Regions from separate parts of the Arthrobacter sp. 210 2 genome, predicted to be linked through region 1. Evidence: riboswitches for the same ligand, from Rfam matches in the RefSeq annotation. Region 1 holds a riboswitch; each other region holds the start of a gene.
The links. Region 1 has a riboswitch for S-adenosylmethionine ahead of AC5RWA_RS13030 (bifunctional o-acetylhomoserine/o-acetylserine sulfhydrylase). Riboswitches for the same ligand answer to the same signal wherever they lie in the genome.
Positions count from the first base shown of each region.

Region 1 (10,553 bases):
CCGGCACGCACGGCAGCCACCACAGCTCGGGACGAAGACGAGGACTACGTGGTCCCCCGGGGAAACATCGGTGACGCCGGGACCCACGGCGGCGACCCGTCCTACAGCCTCGTGCCCCAGCGCCATCGGGAGCGGCCTGACGCGGGAACCGTCCACCACGGAGAGGTCAGAGTGGCACAGGCTCGAATAGGTGATGTCGATCCCCAACTCGCCGGCGCGGGGTTCGGGCCGGTCGAGCTCCTCCACCTGAAGCGGGTGCGCTTGGGTGTAGCTGGTTCCGGACGGGACCGTGGAGTAAAGAACGGCTGCTTTCATGGAGAATCCTGACTTCCTCGAGGTGCTGACGCGCAACTGCCCGGGCCTGCGTGGTCGCGGGTCCGGGCAGTTGGCATGCTGTCTGGCTTTGTGGTGGCGTTGCCTATTTCTTGCCGGCTGCGAGAAGGTCGGCCGTGCCCTGGGCATCGGCTGCGTCCACATCGCGGAGCGAAATGCCCCGGGTTTCCTTGAGGAAGAACACGGAGATTGCCGTCACGATGCAGGCTCCCAGCAGGTACAGCGCCACCGGAGTGGAGGACTTGAAGCTGCTCAGCAGCGATGTGGCGATGATCGGGGCCAGTGAACCGGCCACGATGGAGGTCACCTGGTAACCCAGGGAAACGCCCGAGTACCGCATGCGGGTGGGGAACATCTCGGCCATGATGGACGGCTGGCCCGCGTACATCAGCGCGTGGAACAGCAGGCCGATGGTGATGGCGGCCAGAATGACGATGTCATTGGCAGTGTCCATCATGGGGAAGGCGAAGAAGCCCCAGGTGCCGCCGAGGATGGCGCCTGCCATGTAGACCGGGCGCCGGCCGAACGCATCGGACATTTTGCCGACGAGCGGCACGGCGCAGAAGTGGATGAAGTGCGCCACGAGCAGAAGCAGGAGGATGCGGGAGGTGTCGGTCTGGACCACAACCTTGAGGTACGTGATGGAGAAGGTCACCACCAGGTAGTACAGGATGTTCTCGGCGAAACGCAGACCCATGGCGGTAAAGACACCACGCGGGTAGCGGCGGAAGACTTCGGCAACGCCGTAGCCCTTCTTCTCCACGGTGACTTCCTTGCGGGCCTCGAGAAAGATCGGTGCGTCCTGGACCTTGGTGCGGATGTAATAGCCGACGATCACGATGACGGCAGAGAGCCAGAAGGCGACGCGCCAGCCCCAGCCCAGGAATGCTTCCTGGGACAGCGTGGCCGAAAGGGTGAACAGCACGCCGGTGGCCAGCAGGTTGCCCATCGGTACTGCTGACTGCGGCCAGCTGGACCAGAAACCGCGGGACTTGCTGGGGCTGTGCTCTGCGACCAGCAGCACGGCGCCGCCCCACTCACCGCCGACGGCGAAGCCCTGCACGAAGCGCAGGAACACCAGGAGGGCCGGGGCCCAGTAACCGATCTGGGCGAACGTGGGCAGGCATCCCATGAGGAAGGTGGCCACGCCCACCAGGATGATGCTCAGCTGCAGCAGCTGCTTGCGGCCGAATTTGTCACCGAAGTGGCCAAAGACGATGCCGCCGATGGGGCGCGCCACGAAGCCTACGGCGTAGGTGACGAAGGCGGCGATGATGCCATCCAGTTCGGTCCCTGAATTGGGGAAGAACATTTTGCCAAACACCAGGGTGGCGGCGGAGGCATAGAGGAAGAACTCGTACCACTCCACAACGGTGCCGGCCATGGAGGCCGTGACGACTTTCTTCAGGCCGGAGGCCTTGACGTCGGTTTCCTCTGTCCGCCGTGCGGCGGAGCTTTCCGTGCTCATCTGTTACTCCTTCGGCGTCGTCGTCGACACCACTGGGACGTATTGGGGCGGATACGTGTGATTTTGGCCACGAACCGCCGGGTCCCATTGAGTATGGTCCGCCTGTCAGCCCAGCTCAACGGCGAATCTCGCAGAGCACATCTGCATAAACGCACATCCGGGCAAAGGAGGGAGCAGTGCTACTCGGAAAGATGCCTCTGGAGCTGCGGTCCCAGCTGGCCGATTTCGGTTAGGAACCCGTCGTGGCCAATGGGCGCCTCGATCAGGTGGACGTCCACATCCCCCGGAAGCGCCCGGGCCAGCTCACGTGACTGGGACGGAAAGTACAGGCGGTCGGAGTCCACGGCGGCAACAAAGAAGCGGGCTTGGCTGGCGGCCAGTGTTTCGGCCAGCGTGCCGCGCCCCCGGCACACGTCATGGCTCATCAGCGCCTCGGTGATGGCGATATAGCTGTTGGCGTCAAACCGCTGCACCAGTTTGTTGCCCTGGTGGTCAAGGTAGCTCTCAACTTGGTAGCGTCCGCGTTCCGCCAGGCACTCACCCTGCAACGGCGATTCGGGAGCCTGCGGGGCACGGCCGAACCTGCCTTCCAGCTCGGCGGCTGAGCGGTAGGTGATGTGTGCGATGCGCCGTGCCAGTGCCAGTCCGGCCTCGGGGAAAGGGCCGCCGTAATAATCGCCGCCGTTGAAGTTGGGGTCCTGCCGGATGGCGAGGGTCTGCGCCTGGGCGAAGGCGATCTGTTCGGCCGTGCTGGCGGCCCCTACGGCGAAGACCGCGCAGCGCTGCACGCGCTCCGGGTAGGTGACAGCCCATTCGAGTGCGCGGGCGCCGCCCATCGAACCGCCCAGGACGGCAAACCAGCATTGGATGCCGAGCTGGTCAGCCAGCCGGGCCTCCGCCACGGTGCTGTCCCGCAGGGTGACCAGGGGAAAGCGGGAACCCCAGGGGTTGCCGTCGGGGGCAGGCGAGGACGGGCCGGTGGATCCGTAGCAGCCGCCCACGATGTTGATGGAGACAACGAAGAAACGGTCTGTATCCACGGGTGCGCCGGGTCCGGCCAGCTGTTCCCACCAGCCCGGTTCGTCGGTGTCGCCCCGGGTCACGTGGGTGCTGCCGGTGAGGGCATGTTCGATCAGGATGGCGTTGCTGCCGTCCGCGTTGAGGGTGCCCCAGGTTTCGTAGGCGAGCGTCACCTCCGGAAGATAGCCGCCGGCCTCAAGTTCCAGGCCTCCAATGGAGGCGTAGCGGACAATCCCGTGTTCGGGAACGGTGGTACGGGTGACGGTAACCGTCATGGCAAGACCTCTTCTACGCGCTTGCCTGCCGTCGAATGACCGGCAGGCCAGGTCTTCACCCGGGGCACCCCACCGCGGAAGGAGGGTTGCCGGCCAGCAAGCCGGGGCTGTCACTGGCACTCATGACCTGGTTCGAGTGTACGAAACACCACCCGTCCCAAGCCAAGAGTGTGACTGGTTGTGACTTCCCCGGCCCGGGCACGCCGGCCCTGGCTGCCTGTTTGCTGTGGAGGCTGCCTGTTTGCTGTGGAGGCTGCAGCTGCCTGCCGCTTGCCTGCCTACGTGCCGGCCGGCGTCGCGCCTTGATCTGGTCAGGCGCCCGACGCCGCCTTTGCTGCCCGGAAGCCGGCCTCGAGGTCGGCCAGGATGTCGTCGATGTGCTCAATGCCCACCGACAGGCGGACCAGCCCGGGGGTCACGCCGGCCACGGCCTGCTGCTCCGGGGAGAGCTGGCTGTGGGTGGTGGACGCCGGGTGGATGACCAGGGACCTGACGTCCCCGATGTTGGCTACGTGCGAGTGCAGCTCCAGGGCGTCCACGAACCGCTTGCCGGCCTCGGCACCCCCGGCCAGGTTGAAGGACACAATGGCACCGGTGCCCTTGGGTCCGTACTTGCGGCCGCGCTCGTACCAGGGGCTCGAGGGCAGGCCCGCGTAGGCGACGGATTCGACGTCGTCACGCGCTTCCAGCCAGCGGGCAACCTCCGCGGCGTTGGCCACGTGGCGTTCCACGCGAAGACTCAGCGTCTCCAGGCCCTGGGAGATCAGGAAGGCGTTGAACGGCGAAACAGCAGAGCCCAGGTCCCGCAGGAGCTGGACGCGTGCCTTAAGGATGTAGGACAGGTTGGCGCCCAGGGCGCCGCCCTCCCCGAGGTCACGGCCGTAGACCAGCCCGTTGTAGGTGGGGTCCGGGGTGTTGAAGCCGGGGAACCGCTCCGGGTCCTTGCTGAAGTCGAACTTGCCCGAGTCCACGATGACGCCGGCGATGGCCGCACCGTGGCCACCCAGGTACTTCGTGGCCGAATGGACCACGATATCCGCGCCCCACTCGAGCGGACGGATCAGGTACGGCGTGGACAGCGTGTTGTCCACGATCAACGGCACACCTGCTTCATGGGCGGCCTGGGAGACGCCTTCGATGTCCAGGACATCCTGCCGCGGATTGGACACCACCTCGGCAAAGAAGAGCTTGGTGTTCGGCTGCACGGCGGCGTGCCACTGGTCCAGGTTGTCCGGATCCGCCACGAACGTGACGCTGATGCCGAACTTCTTCAGGGTGTGGGCGAAAAGGTTGTAGGTTCCGCCGTAAAGGCTGGGGCTCGCGACAATATGATCGCCGGCCTCGGCAATGTTCAGGACAGCGAAGGTCTCGGCTGCCTGTCCGGAGCTGAGCAGCAGGGCTGCCAGGCCGCCTTCGAGGCTGGCAATCCGTTGCTCCACCGCGTCCTGGGTCGGGTTGCCGATGCGCGTGTAGATGGGCGCCAGTTCCGCCAGCGCAAACCGGTTCGCCGCGCTCTCCGCGCTGGGGAACACAAAGGACGTGGTCTGGTAAATGGGCAGCGCACGGGCTCCGGTGGCGCTGTCCGGCTCCTGTCCGGCGTGGATCTGGCGGGTTTCGAAGGACCATCCGTTGGACATTCAAGGCTCCTTTGACATGGGCCCGGGGCAGGCTGGGAGCACCACGGGCCGCGCTTGCCATCCGGCCGTTGCCGGACAGCCAGGTCCTCACCCGGGGCACCCCACCGCGGATGGAGGGTTGCCGGCCAGCGAGCCGGGGCTTGGCGCTGGCGCTCATGACCTGAGCTCAGTGTAGGAACATTGCCGGCCGGCCGGACAGCATTGTGACGAACATAGTCCTGCAGGTTTCGCCGCCTGATGGTGGCCCGTGAAGGGGTTGACCTCGGAAAATCCCAGTAAGGCAACCCTTAGCTGAGAGCCCGATCACAAAGTGCCAAGATGTTGGCATGCGCATGGATCACGTCTCTTACGCCTGTGAACACGATGGCCTCGCGGCCACTACCGAACGTATTTCCTCTGCCCTCGGCGTTGAGGCAGTGAAAGGCGGGGTACACCCCCGGTTCGGAACCCGGAATATGATCATCCCGCTCGCGGGACACAAATACCTCGAGGTGGTGGAGGTCCTGGACCACCCCGCATCGGACAAGGCACCCTTCGGGCAGGCAGTACGTGCCCGTTCGGCGGCCGGCGGCGGATGGATGGGCTGGTGCGTCGAAGTGGACGACCTCGCCCCCTTCGAAGAACGCCTCGGACGCTCCGCAGTGAACGGCAACCGGAAATTCCCGGACGGCCGTGAACTGGTGTGGAAGCAGATCGGCATCCTGGGGCTCATTGCCGACCCCCAGGTTCCGTACATGCTCAAGTGGGAGGGCGACCCCTCCCTGCACCCGTCCAACGCCTACGACAGCAACGTCAAGATGAGCTGCCTCACCATTGCCGGTTCGGCTGCCCGGGTCACCGAGTGGCTGGGCGAACCGGTGGAGAAGCCGTTGGAAGACGTGGCCGTGGAGTGGGTGGCGCCGCACGGGACGCCGGGCATTCTGTCAGTTACGTTCGAAACCGCCAGCGGAGCCGTCACAATCTGACCTCCTGCTGCGTGGTCCGGTGCTGCCGGGTCACGCAGGGGCACCCCCTGGGTTCCCTGTCCGACCATTCTTCGGCCGCCATCAGCATGTGACAACGAAGTCACCTGCCGATGGCGGCCGAATCCATTTCCTGGCGTGCCCGGTCTTGGCTTGCCGGTTCCTTGGTTTGCCGGGTTCTTGGATTGCCGGGTTCCAGACGGTCGCAGACAGCAAGGGTGGAATGCGTGCTGGACCCGGCATGCTGAAATCCCTCGGTGCTTTGTCAGACCCCCCTGTCATAGTTTTCCTATGGCAAGCAGGGCGGCATTGGAAGCGTTGGAGGTCCTTGAGGCGTCCCTTGCTGAGCTGGGTGCTGTGCTGCGTGGGACCGGTGAGGGTTTTGATCCGTTGCGGGAGCAGGTTGATCGGAGCCTGGACGGGCTCGCCGGGGTCGCCCGGCTTGAAGCACGGACCGCGGCGTTGAAGGTGCATCTTGCGGCAGGGTATGCAGAAGCTGCCAAGGCTGTGGCGTCACGGGCCATGGTGCCGTCCGGGGCGATGGCGCAGGAAGCATCGATGGTCGCCGAAGTCGCGGGTGTGTTGACTATTGGTGCGCGGGCTGCCGGTGTGCTGCTGAACGAGTCGCAGGTGCTGGCCAATGTTTTGCCGTTGACCTTGGCGGGGTTGCAGGACGGGAACCTGTCGTGGGCGCACGCGAAGGCCATGGTGGAGGAAACCGCCACCCTGGATCGGGCCGGGGCCGCCGCGTTGGAGGCGCACTTCCTGGGCCCGGACGCATCCAGTCCGGCTACCGCGCCGGCGCCGGGTGAGTTGGTGCCGCACCGGTTCCGGCACAAGGCCAGGATCTGGCGGGAACGCCACCACCCCGAATCCCTCGAAAAACGTCACGTCAGGAGTGTCGCGGAGCGGCGGGTGGAACACCGCCCGGACATGGACGGGATGGCCTGGTTCCACGCCTACCTCCCGGCGGACACCGCCTCGGCGATGTGGAACCGCACCACCGCCCTCGCCCGGGGCCTGCAGGGCCCGGACGAGTCCCGCACCCTGCCCCAGCTCTGCGCCGACATCTTCGCCGACGCCGTCCTCAGCAACGGCCAGGACAGGCAGGGCGGGCAGACCGTGCAGGATTGCGGCGGTACTGTTGCGGAGGTCCGTGCCCCCCACGCGGAGGTTCTGGTTACGGTGCCGGTGTTCTCGCTCATGGGGTTGACGGATGAACCGGCGATGCTCGACGGCCACGGACCCATCCCGGCCTCGATGGCGCGGAAGCTGGTCGCAGACGGGGCTGGCTCGTTTTACCGGGTGCTGGTGGACCCGCGCGACGGGGCGCCGCTGGAAATCGGCCGCACCAGCTACCGGGTCACCAAAGCGATCCGGCGTTGGCTGCGGTTGAGGGACGGGAAGTGCCCGTTCCCGGGCTGTTCCAACAACTCCCTGGACAATGAGGCAGACCATTTGCTGGCGTGGCATCACGGCGGAACGACCGGGATCAGCAATCTGGGCCAGCCCTGCCGCAAACACCACCGCCTCAGGCACACCAGCGGCTGGACACCCACTTCGGCCACCAAAAACGGACCACCCGGGTGGATCTCACCATCCGGCCGTCGCTATAAGAGCGAACACCAGGACTGGGAACCACCATACTGGCCGGAACAACTCAGGCGCGAGCTGCATCGGAAGCGGAAACGGAGACAACTTTCGCAGCGGAAGCGAAACGTGCACCGGCCGCTGTCACTGACCAAGCGTGCTCCCTACGGCTACCCGGACCTTTGCTACAAAGGGCTGTCCCCGGGGTGAGGAAGGCCTGTTGCGTGTCCTGCACGGGACCGGAAACTGAGCAACGGCCCGCTTGTGCCCCGCCCGTCGTCGTGCCCGCCTAGCCCAGGCCCATGGACCTTCCGAAGAGGCTGAAGCCGACAAAAGCGACGATGTCCAGCAACGCATGCGCAATGACCAAGGGCATGACGCGCTTGGTCCGGGTGTAGAGCCACGCGAAGACAATACCCATGACCACATTGCCGATGAACGGCCCGAAGCCCTGGTACAGGTGGTAGCTTCCACGCAGGAGGGCGCTGGCGGCAATGGACAGCGGCACGCTCCAGCCAAACTTTCCGAAGCGGTTCAGCAGGTAGCCCACCACGATGACTTCCTCCACCACGGCATGCCGGATGGCGGACAGGATCAGGACCGGCACTGTCCACCAGTAGGCGTCCAGCGCACTGGGAATGATCGCGGTGGTTATCCCCAGCGCCCGGCCCGCGGCGTAGAGGCCGAGCGACGGGATGCCGATCAGGGCCGCCAACCCCACCCCCTGCATCATGTCCATTCCCGGCCGCGCAAAATTGAAGCCCAGCTTCCGGAAGGCTGAGCCCTGATTGCCAACATCTCCGGACGCCGCCTGCCGCTGGTCAGTAAGGAAATAGATCACCAGCAGCACCGGAACCAGCGCGAAAATGATGTCCAGCAACTGGTAGGTCAGGTCGAAATACTCGCGCGCACTCTGGGAGCGGTTCAGCGTTGAGGTGCCCTCGGCCAGCGGCGCTCGGGTCATCTTGTCCAGGAGCTGCACCACGGAGTACACGGCGGACTGGCCGAGGGAGAGGCCCAGCACAATCCAGACTTCGAACTTCAGGCGGCGGCGGGAGGGAACCAACATGTACCCATCTTGCCTGCAGTTGCTGGGTCAAGCCTGACCCAGCAATCCACGCGTGGCGCCGGCGGTATTCGGAGGGCGGTGTGCAGGCCTGCAGTATCAAGGCCGGAGGTATTGAGGCTGGGGCTATTCAGGCCTGCCGTATTGAGCCGGGAGTTCAGCTGGGCGCGACGATAACTTCGGTGCCGTTGGCCTCGAAGGCCGCCTTGTCCCGCGGCGAGATCCCGGCATCCGTAATCAGCCGGGTGAAGTTGTACCCGTCCATGGTGGCAAAGGCCCGGACGCCTACCTTGGAAGAATCAGCCAGGACATAAGACACCCGTGCCCGGCTCGCGAGCAGCGCGTTGACCGATGCCTCCCCCTCGCCGGTGTTCGTGGGCCCCACTTCCGGGTCGATGCCGTTGACCCCGATGAAGGCGATGTCCAGCACTACCTTCTGCATGATGATGTCCGTGTAGGGGCCCACCAGCTCGTAGGACCGGGGGTTGAGGATGCCGCCGGTCACCATGACCTTGATATTGGGCCGCACCGCCAGCTGCCCGGCGATGTTAATGGCGTTCGTGACCACCGTCAGCGTGGGCTGGTTGGAGGGGGCGTTGAGGTCTTCGCGGGTGGCGAGGATCTGTGCCAGCGCGGTGCTGGTGGTGCCGCCGCAGAGACCGATCACGGTGCCGGGCCTGATCAGCGCGGACGCCGCCTGTGCAATCTGTTCCTTGGCTTCGGCGTGGTCGTCCCGGTTGTAGCGGCCGGGAAGGTCGTACGCCAGGGCACCGGTGGTGGCTCCGCCCCGGGTCCTGGTGAGGAGCCGGCGCTTGGCCAGGCTGTCCAGGTCCCGCCGTGCGGTGGCCGGTGATACGCCCAGGGTGCTGACGATTTCATCGACTTCCACCTGGCCCGATTTGGCCAGCAGGTCAAGGATGGCGGTCAGCCGGTCAGTGCGGGTCATGCAGGGCCTCTCGGTACTCCGGCCATCGCTTCGATGACGCTTTCTGATCATAACAGAAGCGAAACGATCACCTTACGTCACAAAGTGGCAGGGATTTACCGTGCCCGGTCTCCGGCCCGCCACACAGCGTACGTCAACGGCATGCCCGGCCGGTAAGCGAGGTGCGTGGCCGAAGGCGCGTTAAGCATGTGAAGGTCCGCCCGGTGCCCGACGGCGATGGAACCGACGGCGCGTTCGCCGTCGGCGTCGTTTCCGGTGTCCTTGTGCAACGCCAGGGCGCCGCCGTAGGTGGCGGCCCGGACTGCCTCGTGCACACTGAGGCGCATCTGGAGCACGGCAGTAGCGACGCAGAACGCCATCGAGCTGGTGTAGGAGGTGCCGGGATTGCAGTTGGAGGCGAGCGCCACCTGCACGCCGGCGTCCAGGAGCGCGCGGGCGGGTGCCAACGGCTGCCGGGTGGAAAGGTCGCACGCCGGCAGGCACGTGGCCACGGTCCCCCGCAAACCCTCGCCGCCGGCTGCGTCCCAGCCCGACCAAGTTCCGGCGAGCGCTTCGACATCCCCACCGGCCAGGTAATTCACATGGTCCACGCTGGCTGCGCCGAGTTCCACGGCCAGCTGCACGCCGGGGCCCTCGCCGAGCTGGTTGCCATGCACGCGGAGTCCGAGGCCGGCGTCGCGGCAGGCCAGCAGGACCCGGCGTGACTGCTCGGGTGTGAAGGCCCCTTTCTCGCAGAAAACATCAGCCCACTGAACGTAGGGACGGACCGCAGCCAGCATGGGACCGCACACCAGGTCGGTGTAGGCCTCCGGATCCTGGCCCGCCGGAACCAGGTGGGCGCCCAGATACGTCACCTGGTCTGCGACGGTGGACGCGATACGGGCACTGCGGGCCTCATGGTCCGTGTCAAGGCCGTAACCGGTTTTCGTTTCCAGGTAGGTGGTTCCTTGTGAGACGGCTTCCGCCACCCGGCCGAGCGCAAGGCGCGTGAGGTCGAAGTCCGAGGTGGCGCGGGTGGCGTTCATGGTGACGGCGATGCCGCCTGCGGCGTACTGCTCCCCCGCCATGCGTGCCTCGAACTCGGCCGTCCGGTCGCCAGCGAACAGCAGATGGGTATGGGAGTCCACCCACCCCGGGAGGACCGCCCGGCCGCCGGCATCCATGGCCTCGTCCGCGGCAGGGGCATCGGCAGCAGCGCCGATCCAGGCGATGCGCTCCCCCTCAACCACCACCGCCGCGTCTTTCAGGACCCGGTG
Region 1 is NZ_JBNHIE010000006.1:111,906-122,458, reverse strand. It holds gene AC5RWA_RS13045 (alcohol dehydrogenase catalytic domain-containing protein) at 1-315, opposite strand, end outside; gene AC5RWA_RS13040 (MFS transporter) at 419-1,801, opposite strand; gene metX (homoserine O-acetyltransferase MetX) at 1,981-3,096, opposite strand; SAM riboswitch class IV at 3,109-3,224, opposite strand; gene AC5RWA_RS13030 (bifunctional o-acetylhomoserine/o-acetylserine sulfhydrylase) at 3,408-4,733, opposite strand; SAM riboswitch class IV at 4,779-4,894, opposite strand; gene AC5RWA_RS13025 (VOC family protein) at 5,060-5,698, shown strand; gene AC5RWA_RS13020 (HNH endonuclease signature motif containing protein) at 5,987-7,495, shown strand; gene AC5RWA_RS13015 (CPBP family intramembrane glutamic endopeptidase) at 7,575-8,354, opposite strand; gene AC5RWA_RS13010 (DeoR/GlpR family DNA-binding transcription regulator) at 8,509-9,297, opposite strand; gene hutI (imidazolonepropionase) at 9,393-10,553, opposite strand, start outside.

Region 2 (10,553 bases), on a different contig from region 1:
ACCGTTCCGAAGTCGTCCTTGGCCCTGGGCCCGTACACCATGCCCACCACCAGGCCGGAGAACAGGACGAACAACTCGGCGCCTGAGACGAACCCCACCGCTTCCTGCGTGAGCAACTGGAACAGCGAGGTCATGCCCAGGTGGTTGACCACAACAAAAACAATGGCCAGGCCGCGCAGCATATCCACCCGGGAATCCCTGCTGGACGGGTCTGAGTATCCCCACGCCGTTGCGGCATTGACCCGGCGGGGAATCTGCCACAGGGCAACCAGGAGGATGAGGAGCGCCGCACCCACTGTCCACGCAGCCGCCCCGGTGAGGGTGTTTGCCCGCACGAACGCACTGCCGGAGCTGACCTCGGTGACGGGGCCGGTGACGATGGGGGACGCTTCCAGCCTGCCCAAGGCGGCCTTGGCGATGCCGGGGTTTCCGGTGAGCGGCCAGTCGATGCTTGCCACTCCGGTGTCCCGGGTACTGGTGCGCTCATCCCACACCACCGCCCCTGTCATGCGGAACCCGGCATCAGTGGCAGTCCCCACCACCTGGTCCCACCAGCTGGTTTTGATGTCCGCTTCCGGGGCTCCACCGGAAGCCGGGCTGTAAAACGCGGCGGTCTGCAGGAGGAACGGCTTGTCGCGCCCCTCCGAATAGGTGGCGTAGAAGTTTTCCCCGCCGGAGGCCGTCAGCATCTCCTGCAGCTCCCCCGCGCGGGGGACGGTATTGACCGCGGCACCGCCGGCAGTGTCGTCGTGATAGGCCGTCAGGCCCACCCAATCCACCGCATCGTCCCCGGGATAGTAGGGGGCGTAGGCTGCATCTGCGCCGTCCCACTGGCCGTCACCGTTGGTGTCAAGCAGCGCGAACCCTTCACTTCCCTGCGCAGGCGCGTTCCGGTTCCGGCCGAACGGATAGTCCGTGCCCAGGTACGGTTCCCAGACCATCACCGTGCCGCCGCCGTTGGCCTCCCGGAACGCCGCCGTGACGGCCTGGAACGCTGCGCGGTAGGCAACGGGCTGCTGTCCCCATTCAACCCAGCTTGCGTTCATGTCCGGGGCAAACCGGATCAGCAGCTGGCCCTTGAAGGTGGAAGCAAGCTCCCGCACCTCGCCTGCGAAGGCTTTCGCGGCCGCGCCGTCAATCTGATCCAGCGGCACCGTGGGTTTCACCGTGAGCATCGCGTGGGCGCCCTGAAGTGAGGACTGCTCCAGGAAGCCCTCGATGTCGTCCTCCTCGGACGGGCGGTAGGGGAAGGCAATGTCATGGCCAAAAACGGCCGGCGATGCACCCAAGCGGCCCGCGAAATCGGCGGCGGTATCCTCGCCCCATTCAAGGACTGTGCCCAGCAGCGGCTTCCCCTCTTCCGGAAAGCTCCTTGCGGCTTGTGCGGGCGCGGCAGGCAGCACTACGGCGATGAGTGCCATCAATACCACCGCGAGGAATACCAGGGTTTTCCGGTGGAGGGGCACGCTGGATGAACCGGCGCTGACTCGAGGCACGGTTGTGCACATGCTGATGGGACCCCCACTGCTGACGACCTGGTGACGGGGCGTTGCCCCACGTGAACTCTATCGGGACGCAGGGCCGGCGCACGGTAAGGAAAGCGCGCCCACCTGCGGTGATACCGCCGTCGGACGTCCCCTCGCTTAAGTGCGCAGCGCCGCACGCTGCGCACCGTATGGTTCAGTTACGGAACATGACGACGGCGGCGGTGCGGCTCCGCCTGCCAGATGTTACGTTTTTGGGGAGTAATGAGTACCGGCGCCAAGCCCTGACTGGCCGGTCGGCAACCCTCCCTTTCGCGGCGGGGTGCCTCAGGTGAATACTCGGCATATCGACCGATTCGAGCTGCAAGCGTGAGAGAAGGAGATCCGTCGTGTCTGACGCACCTGCCCCTGAAGAGAGACTGTCGTACCGGCTTGTCACCGGCCCGGATGACAGGTCTTTCTGTGAACGGATTTCCACCGCCCTGGCCGAGGGCTATGTCCTGCACGGCAGCCCGGCAGCAACGTTCAACGGCACCACCGTCATCGTTGCCCAGGCCCTGGTCCTGCCGGCGGCCATCGCCTCGGCGGATGCCGCCGTCGCGACCGCCGTGGACAACCTGGAGTCAGGCACCGAAGACCTCGAGTTCGACGGCGAGGGCCACGCATGAGCTACGCAGGAGACCTGACGCCTGAGGAAGCCTGGGCCAAGCTGGAGCAGGGCGCCATCCTGGTGGACGTGCGCACCGAGGGCGAATGGGCCCACATCGGCATTCCGGACACCAAGGCCACGGACAATGATCCCCTGTTCATCCAGTGGACGTTCCCGGGCGGCATTCCCAACCCCGATTTCATCAAAGACCTGAGCCAGCAGGCGCCGGAGGACAACGGGACCGAGCTGCTGTTCATCTGCCGCTCCGGCCAGCGCTCCATCTCCGCGGCCATCGCCGCCACCCAGGCCGGTTTCACCTCGTACAACGTCCTGGAGGGCTTCGAGGGTGAGCCGGACCGCTACGGCGAACGCACCGTCAACGGCTGGAAGAACCGCGGCCTGCCGACCAACCTGGGAAAGAATTAAGTGACCTTCAATAACGACGCCGCCGGCTGGAGCCCTGACACCCAGGCCGTCCGCGGCGGGCTGGACCGCACCAACTTCCAGGAAACCAGCGAGGCCGTGTTCCTGAACTCGGGCTTCGTGTACGAATCCGCTGCCGCCGCCGAGCGGGCATTCACGGGTGAGGACGAGCGCTTCGTCTACTCCCGGTACGGCAACCCTTCGGTGGCCACGTTCCAGGAGCGGCTCCGCCTGCTCGAGGGCACCGAGGCGTGCTTTGCGACGGCGTCGGGCATGTCCGCCGTCTTTACTGCCCTCGGCGCGTTGCTGGCTGCCGGCGACCGCGTTGTTGCCGCCCGTTCGCTGTTCGGGTCCTGCTTCGTGATTTTGAACGAAATCCTGCCCCGCTGGGGCGTGGAGACGGTCTTCGTGGACGGGCCGGACCTGGAGCAGTGGCGTGAGGCCCTGTCCCAGCCCACCACCGCCGTCTTCTTCGAATCGCCGTCCAACCCGATGCAGGAGATCGTGGACATCGCCGCGGTCAGCGAACTCGCGCACGCCGCGGGTGCCACCGTCGTCGTCGACAATGTCTTTGCCACTCCCCTGCTGCAGCGCTGCGGCCAGCTCGGAGCCGACGTTATCGTCTACTCCGGCACCAAACATATTGACGGCCAGGGCAGGGTGCTGGGCGGCGCCATCCTGGGCACCAAGGAATTCATCGACGGACCCGTCAAGCAGCTGATGCGCCACACCGGCCCGTCGCTGTCTGCGTTCAACGCGTGGGTCCTCACCAAGGGCCTGGAGACCATGTCCCTGCGCGTCAACCACTCTTCCGCAACCGCCCTGCGCCTCGCCGAGTGGCTGGAGCAGCAGCCCGCGGTGAGCTGGGTGAAGTACCCGCTCCTGAAGTCCCACCCGCAGTACGAGCTTGCGGCCAAGCAGATGCGCGCCGGCGGTACGGTGCTCACTTTGGAGCTTGCTCCGTCCGGCGGCCGGTCGGGCAAGGAAGCCGCCTTTGCGCTGCTGGACGGGCTGCGCATCATCGACATCTCCAACAACCTTGGCGATTCCAAGTCCCTGATTACGCACCCTGCAACCACCACGCACCGTGCTATGGGGCCGGAAGGCCGTGCCGCCATCGGCCTGAGCGACGGCGTGGTGCGGCTGTCCGTGGGGCTTGAGGACGCCGACGACCTGATCCGGGACCTGGAACAGGCCCTCAAGCAGATCTAGTTCTGTGGAGCATTGTCCGGCTGGAAGTCCAGCCGGACTTCCACGGTGTCCCCGGCGCCGATCCCGGCTTTGTCCCTGACGGTTTTCTTGACCGGCAGGAGATAGGTGCCGCGTTTGGTGTCGGGGAACAGCGAGGTCTGCCAGGAGTGGCCTCCGATATCGGCTGTCACCTTTACCGCTCCGAAGGCCCTGCTGCTGGCAGCGGTCCGCTCCTTGATGTCATCCGCCACGTCCGCAGGCAGGGTGACGAAATGCCAGCCCGCTTCGCCGGGATTGAGCCATACCTCGGCGTGGATTTCGTACGACGGCGTCACGCGCCTGAGTATGCCACGTCGCGTTCCCGGCGCGCTACGACCGGCGGCCCTGCCAGTTAACGGCCAGGCACCGGTTACCCTGACCACCGGGCTGGATGGGCTGCCCCATGCTTTGTCAGACCCTCCTGTCATAGTTTTCCTATGGCGGGCAGGGCGGCATTGGAAGCGTTGGAGGTCCTTGAGGCGTCCCTTGCTGAGCTGGGTGCTGTGCTCCGTGGGACCGGTACGGGCTTTGATCCGTTGCGGGAGCAGGCTGATCGGAGCCTGGACGGGCTCGCCGGGGTGGCCCGGCTCGAGGCCGGGACCGCTGCGTTGAAGGTGCATCTGGCCGCAGGGTATGCAGAAGCGGCCAAGGCTGTGGCGTCACGGGCCACGGTGCCGTGCGGGGCGATGGCGCAGGAAGCGTCGATGGTCGCCGAAGTCGCCGGTGTGTTGACTATTGGTGCGCGGGCTGCCGGTGTGCTGCTGAACGAGTCGCAGGTGCTGGCCAATGTTTTGCCGTTGACCCTGGCGGGGTTGCAGGACGGGAGCCTGTCGTGGGCGCACGCGAAGGCGATGGTGGAGGAAACCGCCACCCTGGATCGGGCCGGGGCCGCCGCGCTGGAGGCGCATTTCCTGGGCCCGGACGCACCGAACCCGGCACGCGGGTGTGCGGGGCCGGGGGAGTTGGTGCCGCACCGGTTCCGGCACAAAGCCCGGACCTGGCGCGAACGCCACCACCCCGAATCCCTTGAAAAGCGCCACGCCAGGAGTGTCGCGGAGCGGCGGGTCGAACACCGCCCGGACCTGGACGGGATGGCCTGGTTCCACGCCTACCTGCCTGCCGACACCGCGTCGGCGATGTGGAACCGCACCACCGCCCTGGCCCGGGGACTGCAGGGCCCGGACGAGTCCCGCACCCTGCCCCAGCTCTGCGCCGACATCTTCGCCGACGCCGTCCTCAGCAACGGACAGGACGGGCGCAACGGGCAGACCGTGCAGGATTCCGGCGGTACGGTTGCGGAGGTCCGCACTCCGCACGCGGAGGTCCTGGTGACGGTGCCCGTGTTTTCGCTTATGGGTCTGACGGATGAACCGGCCATGCTTGACGGCCACGGCCCGATCCCCGCATCGATGGCCCGGAAGCTCGTCGCGGACGGTGCCGGCTCGTTTTACCGGGTGCTGGTGGATCCGCGGGACGGGGCGCCACTGGAAATCGGGCGCACCAGTTACCGGGTTACGAAGGCTATCCGCCGCTGGCTGCGTTTGAGGGACGGGAAGTGCACGTTCCCGGGTTGCAGCAACAACTCCCTGGACAACGAGGCAGACCATTTGTTGGCGTGGCATCACGGCGGGACCACCGGGGTCAGTAACCTGGGCCAGCCCTGCCGCAAACACCACCGCCTCAGGCACACCAGCGGTTGGACACCCACCCCGGCCACGAAACACGAACCACCCGGCTGGATCTCACCATCGGCTCGGCGCTATAAGAGCGAACACCAGGACTGGGAACCACCACAATGGCCGGAAGGGTTCTGGCCCGAAGGGTTCTGGCCCGAAGGGTTCTGGCCCGAAGGGGGCGACGACCTGCAGGGTGGCATGCCTCAGCCGCGGGTTCCGCAGGACTTGCCGGTCAAAGATCTTCCCCCGCTCGGGAATCTGATGTATCCGGCCCCTCCACCAGAGGAACCATCCGGCGACAACTTCCTGGACATCGACGAACTGCCACCCGACGATCCACTGTTGGAGGAGTTCTACGCCATGCCCCTTGTCCTGCCGGAGGACCCGCTCCGGGTTTTGATGTACCCGGCACCTCCACCAGAGGAACCACCTGGCGACAACCTCCTGGACATCGACGAACTGCCACCCGACGATCCACTGTGGGAGGAGTTCTACACCATGCCCGTTGTCGCGCCTGAGGACCCCTGCAGAGACTGGGAACTCCTACCCTCCTGGGTGCCTGTGCCGGCAGGCCACAGGACCGTTGACCCAATATCGAGCAAGGAGTAGCTTCGGCCTCATCTGGCCGATACCAGTGCTTCTTTCCACGGCCAGGGCGGGAGTCAAAGGAGTCGGGTTGTGAGCCAGCTGGAACCGTACCGCCGGGCAGGAACCGTTATCGCCGCTGCGAGCGTGTGCTGGGGGCTGGGAATCGCCATGGTTGGCAATGTCCACGCCATCCATGACCCTGCCGTCAGGCTGTCTACCCTGGAACGCCACCGCGGCCTCTGGATTCTGGGCCAGTTCCTGGCCGCTGCCGGCACCGCCGCGGCCCCCCTGGGCTTCGCCAGGTTTGCCCAACAGCTCGGGCGGACCCAACAGCACCAGTCCGGCCCGGTGAAGGACTCCGGAGCCGGACCCGGACCAGCGCAAAAGCTGGCCATTGCGTCGGCCGCTGCATTCCTGGCGGGCAGTCCCATGTTCGTCGTGACCCTCGCCGGACGGGCCGTTGACATCGAACGTTTCGCTTACCGGCGCGGCCCGGCCTGGCCATTCCTCAGCTATGCGTGCCTGCAGACCTTCGGCATTGGCGCGCTGGGCGGAGCCCTCCTGCTTTCACCGCTCAAAGGGCCCACGGCCACAGGCGCAGCCGCGAGTGCCCCGCTTTTCGCCGCCATTCTCCTGCGCTACAAAGACCTCCCGCCTTTTGTTTCTACGCCGTGGAACTCGCCGCAGGAATCAGGCTGATGCGCTATGCAGCGGGACCGGAAACTGCTTCCCCTAGGATTGCCGCACCCGCAGCAGCTCCGGAACCGCATCAGCCTCCGGTAAATCCGCGGCTCCGCTCATAGTGATGTTCACGGCGTGCCTGACCACTGCGCCGAAACCCATGTCTTCAGGCGGTGGTCCTGCCAGGACCTTGTCCCGCACGCGGCGCTGTTCGGCTGCCCCGGTCCCCCGGGCAATGATGTCTTCCACGCTTTGCCGTACCAGGCCGAGCTCTCCCTGTTCGTCCAGAACCGGAGCGAGGTAGTCCACCAGGGAGCGCACCACGTCGGCCGCAAGCTTTGGCCGGAAGTTCCCGAAGTCCAGGAGGTCACCGCTGAGCCCGGCGCTGCTCGCCTGCCACGACGCCATCCGAAGAAGCACCGTAGGTACGGGGGCCGGCTCGACGCCGGCATGCCACTCCCTGCTGGCCGACTCGACAAGTGCACGCACGAGCAGGGCGATGAGGGCAGCATCCTCGGCACGAAGGCAGACGTCGGCCACCCGGACTTCCACCGTGGGGTGATTCCGTGAGAGCCGGGCGTCGAAGTACAGCATCCCTTCATCCAGCATCACGCCGCTGTCCAGCAGCCGCGTGACCACCCTGCGGTAGGCCGGATAGGTTCCGTAGATACCTGCAGGACCGGCCGTGGGCCACCGGTTCCACGCCTGCGTGCGGTAGCTCTCGAAGCCCGTCTGGAGGCCGTTCCAAAACGGCGAGTTGGCGCTCAGCGCAGTCAGCACGGCAAGTTTGTCGCGGATGCGGTCCAGCACCGCAACACCCTCCTCGGGCGACTCCACGTAGGTGTGGACGTGGAAGCCGCAGGTCAGCTGCTCCTGGGCAGTGAGTCCAAAGCGCTCCAGCATCCTGGCATAGCGCGGATCCGGGGTGGTGTGGGTGGTCGAAGCCAATGGCGAGGTTGCCAGGGCTGCCACCCGCGCATCGTTCTTCCGGGCGGCCTGGTCAGCCAGCGCCCGCCCCGCACGGATCTGGTCAAGCAAGGTGCCGTAGTCCAGGCACGGCCTGGTCTGGGTCTCGATCTGCTCAAGCTTAAGCTCGGCACTCAGGCCCATCTCGTCGTCGTCATAGACGGTCGTGTCTTCAGTCTCGAGGGCATGCGGATCCCGCGGTGAATCATCGGCTGCCATGCGCCGCCCGGACAGCAGCGCGTCGGCCAGGGCAAGCGGTTCCCCGGTCTCCGGATCAACGATCAGGAGTTCTTCCTCGACGCCGAAAGTACGCATACTCACATTCTGCGGCAGTCACGGGATATTTAGCGGGACCTGGCCCTTCATGACGAACCGTGAAAGGTCAGTCCTGAAAGTACTCGATTTTGGCGCCGATAGTGTTCAGCCGCTCTGCCAGGTCCTCGTACCCACGCTCGATCACGTAGATGTTCCGCAGTTCGGAGACGCCGCGCGCGGCCAGCATTGCCAGCAGCAGGCAGGCGGCAGGCCGCAGCGCCGGCGGGCAGCCCACTTCCGCTGCACGCCACCGCGTGGGTCCGTTGACGTAGATCCGGTGCGGATCCAGCAGCTGCACCTGCGCCCCCAGCCGGTTGAGCTCGGTGAGGTAGATGGCCCGGTTTTCGTAGACCCAGTCGTGGATCATGGTCTGGCCGCTGGCGTTCGCTGCAATGACGGCGAAGAAGGGCAGGTTATCGATGTTGAGGCCGGGGAACGGCATGGGATGGATCTTGTCTTCGGGTGCCCGAAGCTCCGACGGTTTGGTGGTGACGTCCACCAGCCGCGTGCGGCCGTTGCGTGCCATGTATTCGCCGGAAACCTCCAGCTGCTGGCCCATCTGGCCAAGCGTTGCCAATTCGATCTCCATGAACTCGATGGGGACGCGGCGGACCGTGACCTCGGAGTTGGTGACGATGCCGGCGGTGATGAGGCTCATGGCCTCGATGGGATCCTCGGACGGGAAGTATTCAATCTCGGCGTCAATCTGCGGGCGCCCGGTGATCTTCAAGGTGGTGGTGCCCACGCCCTCAATGGTCACCCCCAGCATCTCCAGGTAGAAGCAGAGATCCTGGACCATGTAGTTGGGGCTGGCGTTACGGATGACGGTGGTGCCCTCGCGGTGGGCGGCCGCCATGATGGCGTTCTCGGTGACGGTATCCCCGCGCTCGGTCAGGACGAAGGAACGGTCCTGCCTGTCTGCGGACGGCGCCTGCACCGTGTAGAAGCCGGCGGTGGCTTCCACCGAAAGTCCGAACTGGCGCAGTGCCTGCATATGCGGCTCAACTGTACGCGTGCCAAGGTCGCAGCCTCCGGCGTAGGGAAGCCGGTACTCCTCCGACTCATCCAGCAGCGGACCCAGCAGCATGATCACGCTGCGCGTCCGGCGGGCGGCGTCGACGTCCATGGCTTCCAGGTTCAAAACGGCCGGGCGGCGGAGCCGGAGGTCCGTGTCGTTAAGCCAGGTGCACTCCACGCCGATGCTGCTCAGCACCTCGACAATCCTGTTGACTTCCTCGATCCGCGCCAGGCGGCGGAGCACTGTTGTTCCCCTGTTGATCAGGCTTGCGCAGAGCAGGGCGACGCCGGCATTCTTGCTGCTGTTCACGTCCACCGCGCCCGACAGGGTCCGTCCGCCCTCCACCCGGAGGTGCGTCATCTGCGGTTTGCCCACGTTGACGATGCTGCGGTCGAAGATGGCTTCCAGGCGCTGGATCATTTTCAGGCTCAGGTTCTGCTTCCCCTGCTCCATCCGTGCCACCGCACTCTGGCTGGTTCCGAGTTCGGCGGCCAGCTGGCCCTGGGTCCAGCCCTTCTCGTTGCGGGCGTCCCGCAGCATGGCGGCCACGTGTTCAGCGGTTTCCTGAGTCATGCAGCAAATATATCATCCATGAGTTATAGCTGGCGAAATATTGGGGCTTCAGCCGCATCCGGAGACCGCTTACCCACTACATGCGATAGAAAGCGGCCCGGCCCGCTCCTTGTCCCGCCCCGCAGTCCGGAGGAAACTGGAGGGGAACTATCTTTTCGAGCACCTAACGGAGCCTACATGCCCCGGACGCCAGCCCCTCTGCCCGCCATCCGGCTTGCGTGGATGCTGGCAGCAGCCCTGATTCTGGTTCTTGCCGGTCCCGCGTCCGCCGCGCCGTCGCCGGATGAGGGAAGCCGATCACTCCTCGGCAACGACATCTCGTGGCCGCAATGCAAAAAGGAACTGCCCAAGGGCCAGGCTTTCGGCATCGTGGGCGTCAACAACGGCCTGGCCAACAACACCAACCCGTGCCTGGAGGAGCAGCTCGAGTGGGCAGAGAGGTCACCGGGCCTCCCGACCCAACCGGCCGTGTCGCTGTACGTCAACACTGCCAACCCCGGCAGCGCAGGATCCTGGTGGCCGGTCAGCGACGAGTACCCCATTGGGCGGCACGTCCACAACCCCTACGGACCCTGCGAAGAAGGGGACTACGGCACGGCCTGCGCCTACATGTACGGCTATGCCAAAGCCTACGACGACGCCTACATCCGCGGAATCAGCAACCCGGCGGACTATGTCTGGTGGCTGGACGTTGAGACTGAAAACACCTGGTCCAGCGACAAGGACGCCAACCGGGCTGTCCTGGAAGGCATGACGGACTTCTTCCACAGCATTGGGGTGGAAGGCGTGGGCCTCTACTCCACCGCATTGCAGTGGGGCCGGATCGTGGGCAGCGTCAGCAGCTCCAGCAACCTCTACCCGCTGCCGAGCTGGCTGGCGGGCTCCCGCAACGCCTACCGGGCGGCCGGCGCTTGCTCAAAGGCTCCGCTAACGGGCGGCGGCAAGGTGGT
Region 2 is NZ_JBNHIE010000004.1:253,179-263,731, forward strand. It holds gene opgC (OpgC domain-containing protein) at 1-1,421, opposite strand, end outside; SAM riboswitch class IV at 1,745-1,860, shown strand; gene AC5RWA_RS10730 (DUF1737 domain-containing protein) at 1,874-2,152, shown strand; gene AC5RWA_RS10735 (rhodanese-like domain-containing protein) at 2,149-2,559, shown strand; gene AC5RWA_RS10740 (O-succinylhomoserine sulfhydrylase) at 2,560-3,768, shown strand; gene AC5RWA_RS10745 (DUF1905 domain-containing protein) at 3,765-4,082, opposite strand; gene AC5RWA_RS10750 (HNH endonuclease signature motif containing protein) at 4,224-6,071, shown strand; gene AC5RWA_RS10755 (hypothetical protein) at 6,141-6,749, shown strand; gene AC5RWA_RS10760 (glutamate--cysteine ligase 2) at 6,783-8,012, opposite strand; gene AC5RWA_RS10765 (UDP-N-acetylglucosamine 1-carboxyvinyltransferase) at 8,080-9,603, opposite strand; gene AC5RWA_RS10770 (glycoside hydrolase family 25 domain-containing protein) at 9,781-10,553, shown strand, end outside.
Region 2: it holds a riboswitch for S-adenosylmethionine, as region 1 does, so the genes downstream of both, AC5RWA_RS10730 (DUF1737 domain-containing protein) here and AC5RWA_RS13030 (bifunctional o-acetylhomoserine/o-acetylserine sulfhydrylase) in region 1, are expected to answer to the same signal.

Region 3 (10,553 bases), on a different contig from region 1:
GATGCGCAGGGCCATCCTTCCCGACCATTTGAACAATGGTTCATTTTCCCTTCGGGCCTCGGACAAGGCCGGAGTCACACGTACCCGCACGGCGGCAAAGGACCTGATGACGGTTTCACGGGGTATCCGGGTGCCGGTGCAATCGGGCGCCACGGGATCAGCAGCTTTGCGTGCCTACACGGACCTTGACGACACCTCCATCCTCACGTCGTTGTCGGCCGCCCGCGTCTGGAGTGCGCCGCTGCCCGCCACGCACAGCGGCGATTGGCGGATCCACCTTGCCCGGCGGCGGGGCTTCAGCTTCCCGCGCCGCGCCAACGTGGTTGGACACGTGCTGACATTCTTCCCGGACGAGGTGCTGGAGTACGACGGCGTCCGGCTCACGTCGCCTGCGCGGACGTGGCTGGACCTAGCTGGTCTGCTGACCGTGGAGGAGTTGGTAGCCGTTGGCGACTATTTGGTCTGCTGCCACGGGCCTGCATTTCCGATGCCCAGGGCCGCTATATGCAGTATCGATGACTTGCGCGATGTTATCGGGCGGCACCGTGGCATGCGGGGTATCCGTTCAGCACGGGAGGCAGTTGAGCTGGTCCGCGTGGGCAGCGACTCGGTCCCTGAGACCAGGATGCGCCTCGCGCTCGTTGATGCAGGCCTGCCCGAACCCGTCCTGAACCAGGTGTTGTTTGACAGCCGGGGCGTCCCGGTCCTGTGGCCGGATGCGGCCTATCCGCGCTGGGGTATCGCGTTGCAGTACGACGGCGGACATCATGCCGGCACGGAACAGCATTTGAGGGATATCAATCGGCAGGACCGGACCGAGATCCACGGCTGGCTGGAGGTCAGGATCGGCAAACATCATCTCGAAGGTGACCATCCCGCCGTCGTACCCAGGGTCCGGCGGGCACTGCAAAGCCGGGGCTGGACGCGAGATGACAGTTAACGGCAGACGCGCGGCCCGTCATTGCCGTGAACTGCCATCTCGAGTAAGCCCAGGCCCGGCCGGGCGGTGGGCGCACGCCCGCAGGGTTCCCTGGCCGAGCTTGCGGGGCGAGGGTGCGGGCGGGGCGTAACCAGGAGCACACCCAGTGCGGTAATGACTAGGATGGTGCCTAGCCGTACAGCGGTCTACGGGTTACCAGCCCCACAGACAAAACTCAGCATAGGAGTCAGCATGCCCATTGCAACCCCAGAGATCTACTCCGAGATGATCGACCGCGCGAAGGCAGGCGGCTTCGCGTTCCCGGCCGTGAACGTGACGTCCTCCCAGACTCTGAACGCCGCGCTGCGCGGTTTCGCGGAGGCTGAGTCCGACGGCATCGTCCAGGTCTCCACCGGCGGCGCCGCGTACTGGTCCGGCGCCTCCACCAAGGACATGGTGGCCGGTTCCCTGGGCTTCGCCGCGTTCGCCCGCGAAGTGGCGAAGAACTACAACGTCAACATCGCCCTGCACACCGACCACTGCCCCAAGGACAAGCTGGACGGTTTCGTCCTGCCGCTGCTGGCCGCATCCGAGGCTGAGGTCAAGGCCGGCCGGAACCCGCTGTTCAACTCCCACATGTGGGACGGCTCCGCCGAAACCCTGCAGGAGAACCTGCGGATCGCCCGCGAACTGCTGGAGCGCACCGCGGCGGCCAAGATGATCCTCGAGGTTGAGATCGGCACCGTGGGCGGCGAAGAGGACGGCGTCGAGAACGAGATCAACGAAAAGCTGTACACCACCGTCGAAGACGCCCTGGCCACCGTTGAGGCCCTCGGCTCCGGGGAGAACGGCCGCTACATCACCGCGCTGACCTTCGGCAACGTCCACGGCGTATACAAGCCCGGCGGCGTCAAGCTTCGCCCGGAGATCCTCAAGGACATCCAGGCCCAGGTGGGCGCCAAGATCGGCAAGGACAGCCCGTTCGACCTGGTGTTCCACGGCGGCTCCGGCTCCTCGGACCAGGAAATCGCCGACGCCGTGTCCTACGGCACCATCAAGATGAACATCGACACCGACACCCAGTACGCCTACACCCGCCCCGTGGCGGACCACATGTTCCGCAACTACGACGGTGTCCTGAAGGTGGACGGCGAAGTGGGCAACAAGAAGACCTACGACCCCCGCGTCTGGGGCGCCTCCGCCGAAGCCGGCCTCGCAGCCCGCGTCGTGGAAGCCACCAAGCAGCTCGGCTCGGCCGGAAAGACCTTCTAGGAATGTCAGACGAGTTCCGCAAGAACCTGATGGGCCCCGAGCCCACGCTCCTGCCTGCCGAGACCGAGGTCTACCAGCAGCTGGAAGCAGGCCAGGAAGCCCTGGACCTCGTGGAAAAGCACCCCACCTCCTCGCTGCTGTGGGCCGTGCTGGCGGAAGAGGCCTGGGCTGAGGGACGCACCATCGATTCCTACGCCTACTCACGTGTGGGCTACCACCGCGGCCTGGACTCGCTGCGCCGCAACGGCTGGCGCGGCGTGGGGCCCATCCCGTGGGAGCACGGGCCCAACCGTGGCTTCCTCCGTGCGCTGTACTCGCTGGGCCGTGCCGCGGCCGCGATCGGCGAGGCGGAGGAACCGGAGCGGATCGAGAAGTTCCTGAACGACTCGGACCCCACTGCCAAGGCAGCCATCGAAGGCAAGTAGCAGAAGCAACGCGGGGTCACTTTTAGCCCTCTCCGGGCACCGGACTGGGCCGAAAGTGACCTTGCGTTGCGTTTAAAGTACGACGGCGGGCGGTCACCTTCCACACGAAAAGTGACCGCCCGCCGTCGTACTGCCCGATGGTTGAGCCTGCCGAAACCTGATTTCGACAGGCTCAATCACCGGAGGTCAGGCTCAGTCTGATGCCTATGACTTCTGGAGGCCGGTGCGGGCCATGGCGTCGGCGTAGGCCACGCGCATGTCCTCGAGGTACTCCTCCTGGCGGGCCGGGGAACCGGCGAAAGCGCGTCCGCTCAGGGACCGCACCTTGTAGGTCTTCAGGCCGCGGCGCCAGAGCAGCGGCACCTCGGTCTTCAGCAGCAGGTTGGCCAGGCGGTTGGCTTCGGTGCCGTGGGCCACGATCACCGAGGCGCGCGGGACCAGCGCCAGGAACTTCAGCAGCGGCTTGAGGCCGGCCTGGATCTGGTCCGGGGTGAACTTCCCGTTGACCTCGCCCGGGACATGCCAGGGATGCACGTTCCAGGGCATGACAAACTCGGGGCGAAGGCCCAGCTTCCACTGGATGCCGAGCATCCGGGTAGCGGCGTCCTGGTCTCCCGGGGTGATGAAGCCGGACTCGTCGGCCCCTCCGATGTTCGAGAAGAGGCTGATAATGCGGCATTCGTCCACGTCATGCATGGGGTCGACGTAGGGCACTACCGTGCCGGGCCGGGTCTCCTGCAGGGAATCGCACAGTTCATTGACGGCGGCAACATTGGGTTCGTAGCGGCGGCTCAGGAGCTGCTCATGGAAAGATTCGGGGGCCAGGGCTGTCATGTAGTGCTGGATCTCCTGCGGGGATTGGCGGTGCTGCCGCCGGCGGATATGGGCGCACGAAGGCGCCACACATGAGCGGCGGTTGAGATGGGGTGGACCGATTCCGGGTCGGCCTGTTCCAGTTTAGCAAGCCCGGAGAAACGAAACGCCGGTCCCCTGCATCCAATACTGTGGAGCAGGGAACCGGCGGTCCTGGCTGGCGGAGAAGGGGCGGCTGTTACCAGAGCCGCTTGGTTGCCCGGCGGGCGCCTTCTCCCAGTGCTTCAAGCTTGGCGACGGCGATCTGGGGGTGGACGCGCCCGCCCAGGCCGCAGTCCGTGGACGCAATGACGTTCTGGCGGCCAACTACCTCGGCGAAACGGACGATGCGGTCTGCCACGAGGTCCGGGTGCTCCACCACGTTGGTGGCGTGCGAGACGATGCCGGGGATGATGACCTTGCCCTCGGGAAGCTTGGTGTCCTCCCACACCCGCCACTCGTGTTCGTGGCGGACATTGGCGGCCTCAAAGGAGTACCCGCCGGCGTTGATCTGCAGCATTGTGTCCACCAGGTCCGCGAACGGGAGGTCGGTGGTGTGGGGGCCGTGCCAGGAGCCCCAGCAGAGGTGGAAGCGCACCTGCTCCTCGGGAAGGCCGCGGAGGGCGTAGTTCAGCGCTTCCACCCGGATCTGCGTGAATTTGAGGTAGTCCTCAACGGTGGGTTCCGGACTGATCTGGTCCCAGTTCTCAGCAATGGAGGGATCATCGATCTGCAACGTGAGGCCGGCGTCCACGATGGCCTTGTACTCCTCGCGGAGTACGTCCGCGCAGGCGTAGATATACTCCTCCTCCGTGGCGTAGTACTCGTTGGTGATCCGTGATGCGCTGCCGGGGGAGAGCGCTGCCACGAATCCTTCCTTCAATCCGGTTGCGGCAAGGCCCGCCTTGAGGTTGGCGATGTCCGAGGCCACCGCCTCCTGGCCCGTGTACACCAGCGGTCCCGTGACCTTCGGGAACGGCTTCGCGCCGCCGGTGAAGATGCCGCTGGTGGGATCGTTGTAGGCCTCGGCAAAAAGGACGCGGTCGCGGCGGTGGATGAATCCCGTCAGCTGGACGTTGCCGGGGGTGGATTCCTTCGGTTCAACGGCCCATGTGGCGTCATTGTCCAGTTCCAGGCCACCCATCCGGGCAAATGAGTAGGACCACCATGCGCCGTAGTCCACAGCGGCGGACATCGCGTGGCCGTACTCGCCGTCGTTCGGAATATCGATGCCCAGGCTTTGCTGACGCTGGACCAGGTCCACAACGGAAGCGGTGAGGAGTTCGTTGTATCCCTCCACGTCGGCCGGGTTTTCCTCGCGCGCCGCGTTGGCGGCGATAAGCTCGGGCGTGCGCGGCAAGGAACCTGCGTGGGTAACGCGGATGTGGTCGGTATTCAGGGACATGCTGGATTTTTCCTTTCCATCGGTCCTGGCAGTAGCACCTTCTGCGGGCAGGACGTCCTGCCCTGACGGGTTGCTGCGGCGTCATTGAGCCAGGTCTCTTGGCCGCTCCGGATGGTTCACTCTCACTTAAATCCAGCACTGCGGGCGGGAGCAAATTCGCTTCGCCATATGTCGCGCCGCGTTGACAGCTTTCGATTCGTAATAACTGGGTGCGGATAACCGTCATGTCCATTGACAGGTTTTGTCCAGCACGGTTGGCTGATGTCACAGCCGGCAATGGGGGACATAGCGGGCTGGACGCACCTAATGCACTCGAAAGAGGTAACGCACCGTGAGAAAAACCCTGGCAACTTTCAGGACCCTGGCCGCCGGAGCCCTTGCTCTTGCCGTTGTGGCAGGACCCGCACCGCTCGCCCATTCGGTGGGCGAAGGTCCCAACTACGACGGCAACGGCCAAATCACCACCTCGAAGCTGGCCACCTATGACCAGATGGTTTCCTTCCTGAAGGACCAGGATGCCCGCCAGTCCGCCATGGAGCTTGAGGTCATCGGGCAGACCGTCAAGGGACGCGACATCCACCTGGTCAAGTACATTTCGGACCCGGCGAAACCCACCATCCTGTACCTCACGCAGCAGCACGGCAATGAGCAGCTCACCACCGAGGGCGCCCTGGAATTCGTCAAGCACCTCGGGACGGGCAAGTCGGAGGACATCCTGGACGGTGTGAACATCCTGATCGTTCCAATGCTCAACGCGGACGGCGCCATGGGGGACGTGAACTTCCCGCTGGATGACTACCTGGCCAAGGGCGACCGGAACATGACCCGCTACAACGCCGAGGAAGTGGACCTCAACCGCGACCACGTAGACAAGGTCCAGCCGGAAACCCAGGCGCTGCACAACAATGTGATGCGCAAATACACGGTGGACTACATGATCGACCTGCACCACCAGGGCACACGCAGCGAACGCGACGGAAAGCTGGTCTCGGGGTCCATCCTGTACCCCACCACACCCAACGCCGATCCTGCCGTGGTGGAAAAGTCCAAGCAGCTGGGCGCCGTGGTTTTTAACAACGTCGACTCCACCGGCTGGGGCCACCTGGGCAAGTATGTGGGTGGCAGCGCCGAAACCATCAGCCGCAATGGGATTGCCGTTGAGTACGATATCGCAACCTTGCTCTTCGAAATGCGTGGCATGTCCGACCACTACGCGGACGGCGTCGCCCTGGGCCTGCGCAGCAACGGTTACCTGATCCAGCAGACCGTGACCACGCTGACTGCAACCGCGGCAGCAATTGCGGACGGCTCCATCGCCGACGCCGACACCTCCTTCTGGGACAGCCTTGCCACCCAGACGTCCCGGCCGGGCGAGGAAGCCGACGGCGAGTAACCATAACGCCCACCCGCCGCGGTCCTTGCCTGCAGGAGTCCTTTACCCTGCAAGAAGGACCGCGGCGGCCCAACGAGTGGACAAAGTCGCTCATCGGCTAAACTTGGGTGGTAAGAGCCCCGGAACTCTTGCATCGCTGCCCCGTCCCGCGGACCAGCGACGGCCGGTCCATTCGGGGCATTCTCATGAACGGCGCCGCACCGGGCAAGCCACCTCCATGGCCGGACCCGGGCAGCCCGAACGAATGGGGGAGGATCCCATGCCAGCAATTGTGATCGTAGGAGCCCAGTGGGGCGACGAAGGAAAAGGCAAGGCCACTGACCTTCTGGGCGGCCGCGTTGACTACGTCGTCAAGCCCAACGGCGGCAACAACGCCGGGCACACCGTCGTCGTAGGCGGTGAAAAGTACGAACTCAAGCTGCTGCCGGCAGGCATTCTCAGCCCCAACGCGGTTCCCATTATCGGCAACGGCTGCGTGGTGAACCTCGAAGCGCTCTTCCAGGAAATCGAAGGACTGCAGGCCCGCGGCGCAGACACCTCCAAGCTCCGGGTTTCCGCGAACGCCCACCTCGTGGCCCCGTACCACCAGGTCCTGGACAAGGTGACCGAGCGGTTCCTGGGAAGCCGCGCCATCGGAACCACCGGCCGCGGCATCGGCCCGGCCTACATGGATAAAGTGGCCCGGCTGGGCATCCGCGTGCAGGACGTCTTTGACGAGTCCATCCTCCGCCAGAAGGTGGAGGGCTCCCTGCGCCAGAAGAACGAACTGCTGGTGAAGGTCTACAACCGCCGCAGCGTCCTGGTGGAGGAAATCGTGGAGTACTTCCTCTCCTTCGCCGAGCGGCTCCGTCCGCTGGTCATCGACAGCACCCTGGTCCTGAACACCGCACTCGATGAGGGCAAGGTGGTCCTGATGGAAGGCGGCCAGGCAACATTCCTGGACGTGGACCACGGAACCTACCCGTTCGTCACCTCCTCCAACCCCACTGCCGGCGGCGCCTCGGTGGGTTCCGGCATCGGCCCAACCCGCATTTCCCGCTCCATCGGCATCATCAAGGCGTACACCACACGCGTGGGCGCCGGTCCGTTCCCCACCGAGCTTTTCGACGAGATGGGCATGTACCTGCAGAAGACCGGCGGGGAATTCGGCGTCAACACCGGGCGCCCGCGCCGCTGCGGCTGGTACGACGCCGTCCTGGCCCGCCATGCATCCAGGGTCAACGGCTTCACGGACTACTTCGTCACCAAGCTGGACGTCCTCACCGGCATCGAGCAGATCCCCGTGTGCGTGGCCTACGACGTGGACGGCGTGCGCCATGACGAGATGCCCATGACGCAGACCGAGTTCCACCACGCCAAGCCCATCTTCGAATACTTCGAAGGCTGGACCGAGGACATCACGGGTGCCCGCACCCTTGCTGACCTGCCCGAGAACGCCCGCAACTACGTGCTGGCCCTGGAAAAGCTGTCCGGCACGCGGTTCTCCGCCATCGGCGTGGGCCCGGACCGTGACCAGACCATCGTGGTGAACGACCTTATCAACGACTGACGTGTGGGCCCACGCCCGCAGGGTTCCCTGGCCGAGCTTGCGAGGCTAGGGAGTGGGTGGGGACGACGACGGCGGGTCACCCGAGTGGGTGGCCCGCCGTTTGTCTTCCCAAAAGTATGGCAATTTACATAGGGTTAACCCGGCTGGTCTTGTGAGGCTGCGTCATTGGACGACAGACTTATCAACACCACGTGATGCAATCACCAATTCGTTCGACCAAACCCGCGGGAACATGCGCAGCACCGCGCACAGACCAGCTGGCGACAAGGATGTCGCCGGGCAGGATCCCGCAGACCGGAAGGATTTCTTATGGCCGGAAAGTTCGAAGCTTTTGTCGACTCAGATTCGTTTTTCAGGTTCCGGCTTCTGGCCCCCGATGGCACGGTGATGGCGGTGTCCGGGCCTTTTGAGGACAAGTCCGCACTCGCCGCCGGGATCGCCGCCGTCCGTGAATGCGCAGGTACCGGTCTGGTCACCGATCTCTGCCCTGCCGGGGCAGTAACCAGGAGCTCCGCCGCGGCTCCCGCTGTTGCTCCAATGAGGCCCCAGGCTGACTGCGATGACCAGCGCGTCCCCGCCAGGGTGCACGCTTTTACGATCGCCAAGGAACCGCGCCGGCAGGGGAGTGCACCGCGCTGGATCCCGGCCGCGGCCCGCTGAACCTCCTCCAAAAAGTTTTGGAAAGTTTTTTCAGGAACGCGTAACCCTTTCGCCGTCGTCAGCGATTACCCCTATGTAGCGCCGGTCTGGAACTTGTCCCCCATCACGTTCCAGACCGGCTCTTTCATTGATCCGGTGGCAGGGGCAGCTGCCTCATGCCGGAACCGGTGACGCCCGTGGCGGTCCCGGCGCAGTGGTTACCGAGGGGTAAAGTAATGCGGGGAAAAGCCGTTCCACCCCTGTGGAAGGCCTTCCCGGGCAAACAAACCCCTCTTTGACTGGAAGCACTACGTCCGTGACCGATGCACTGACCGACGAGGCTTTGCGGGATGAATCCCGCCAGGCTGACGTGTTCAGCCTCGTCTACCGGACGTATGCATCACAGGTTCTGGGCTATCTCACAGCCCGGGGAGTCGAGGATCCGGAGGCGGCAATGCAGGAGGTGTTCCTCTCCGTCCTGCCCCGGTTTGCCACTATGCACGGTGGTGCCGCAGGACTTCGCACATTTATTTTCTCTGTAGCCCACGCCCGCATGGTCGATGACCACCGCCGGCAGAACCGCACCCCCGCAAAACTGCCGTTCGAGCCCGAACTGGACCGGCGGGAAGACTCATCGGCCGAAGACGTGGCGCTGGAGCGCATCTCCCCGCAGGAGGTCCTCCGGCTGCTGGACGGACTTCCCGGTGACCAGCGGGAAGTGCTGTCGCTTCGCCTGGTGGCCGGGCTCACCGTTGAGCAGGCGGCCGAGGCCATGGGCAAAACGGCGGGGGCCGTGAAGCAGCTTCAGCGGCGCGCGCTCCTCAAGCTGCGGGAGCTGTCCGGCGTGAAGGAGTACCTCACACCATGACGCGCTCCCCGGACAGCCTGCACCACCTGGTGGATGACATGCTCAGTGACGCTGGCCAGGCCGGCGATTCCGATCTCCGTAGCATCCTCCTTTCACTCGGATCTTTGGCGTCCCTTCCCGTGCCCGCTCCCTCCGGCCCGCTTGCCCGGTTGATGGCGGGTTCCGCGACGGAAGCCGTGGAACCTGCGGCAGCGGGCTTAAACGTGCTGAAGGATGTCCAGGATGCTGCCGGCGATGAGCTGGCGCTGCGGCGGCGGTTGCGCCGGCACCGGCCAACTGTCCTGGGCCTTGCCCTGCTTGCCGGCATGGGCACCGGGATAGGAGGAGTCGCTGCCAGTTCACCCGCTCCCGACGGAGGCAGCCACTCTGTTCAGCAGCTGCTGGAAAACTGGTCACCGTCCTGGACCATCCAAGGACAGGCCGCCGCCGGACTGGTGCAGCCGGATGACCCGGATGGCGTGGACGGTCCCGGCGCAGGGCAGCCTGCCGCGGAACCGGTGTCAGCAGGACCCGGTCCTGCTGACAGCCATCATCTGCAGCAGGACCCCGCACCCGGGCCGCAGCAGGCAGCGGAACCCCGCCCGTCGGCCGTGGCCTCCGGTGAGGCAGGAAAAGCTCCACGTGCCCTTGCCGGCGGGCAGGAACCCGGACGGCGCAACCCTGCCGCCGGGACTGCCACCCCAGGAGAAGGCGGGCAGCGGCAGCCGGGCGGCGGCGGCCCTGCATCCGGCCTGGAGAAAGAACCTGCTGATGAGGCCGTCCTGCCGCCCGTGAGCATTGTTGTGGAGCCGCTGGAGGACGTTGTCCTGCAGGCTGAAGATGCCATCGGGGCAGTGGCTGAGCCTTTGCCGGGGAACAGGTGGCTGCGGAAGTTCAGCCGGTAGCCCAGACTGGGCGCCGGGGCATGGCCGGGACGCAAAGTCCGCCCGGTAGGCTAAGCGCATGGGCCATACCAACGATCCTGCTGTCATTGAACGCCTTATGCGCACCAAAGGCCGGTGGGCCATCGTGGGCCTCACCACCAACGAATGGCGCGCCGCCTATGACACGTCGCTGTTCATCAGGGACCGGCTGGGCATGGAGATCATCCCCGTCAACCTGCCCGGTGATCCGGTGCACGGCCAACAGGGGTACCGCACCCTGGGTGACATCCCGCGTGAAAAGCACCCCATCGACGTCGTGGACTGCTTCGTAAACTCCCACAGGGTGGGAGCGGTGGTGGATGAGGCCA
Region 3 is NZ_JBNHIE010000002.1:424,253-434,805, forward strand. It holds gene AC5RWA_RS06425 (putative endonuclease domain-containing protein) at 107-940, shown strand; gene fbaA (class II fructose-bisphosphate aldolase) at 1,172-2,191, shown strand; gene AC5RWA_RS06435 (DUF3151 domain-containing protein) at 2,194-2,616, shown strand; gene AC5RWA_RS06440 (uracil-DNA glycosylase family protein) at 2,821-3,450, opposite strand; gene AC5RWA_RS06445 (cobalamin-independent methionine synthase II family protein) at 3,668-4,873, opposite strand; SAM riboswitch class I at 4,887-4,991, opposite strand; gene AC5RWA_RS06450 (M14 family zinc carboxypeptidase) at 5,205-6,266, shown strand; gene AC5RWA_RS06455 (adenylosuccinate synthase) at 6,526-7,815, shown strand; gene AC5RWA_RS06460 (YegP family protein) at 8,125-8,475, shown strand; gene AC5RWA_RS06465 (RNA polymerase sigma factor) at 8,771-9,322, shown strand; gene AC5RWA_RS06470 (hypothetical protein) at 9,319-10,206, shown strand; gene AC5RWA_RS06475 (CoA-binding protein) at 10,265-10,553, shown strand, end outside.
Region 3: it holds a riboswitch for S-adenosylmethionine, as region 1 does, so the genes downstream of both, AC5RWA_RS06445 (cobalamin-independent methionine synthase II family protein) here and AC5RWA_RS13030 (bifunctional o-acetylhomoserine/o-acetylserine sulfhydrylase) in region 1, are expected to answer to the same signal.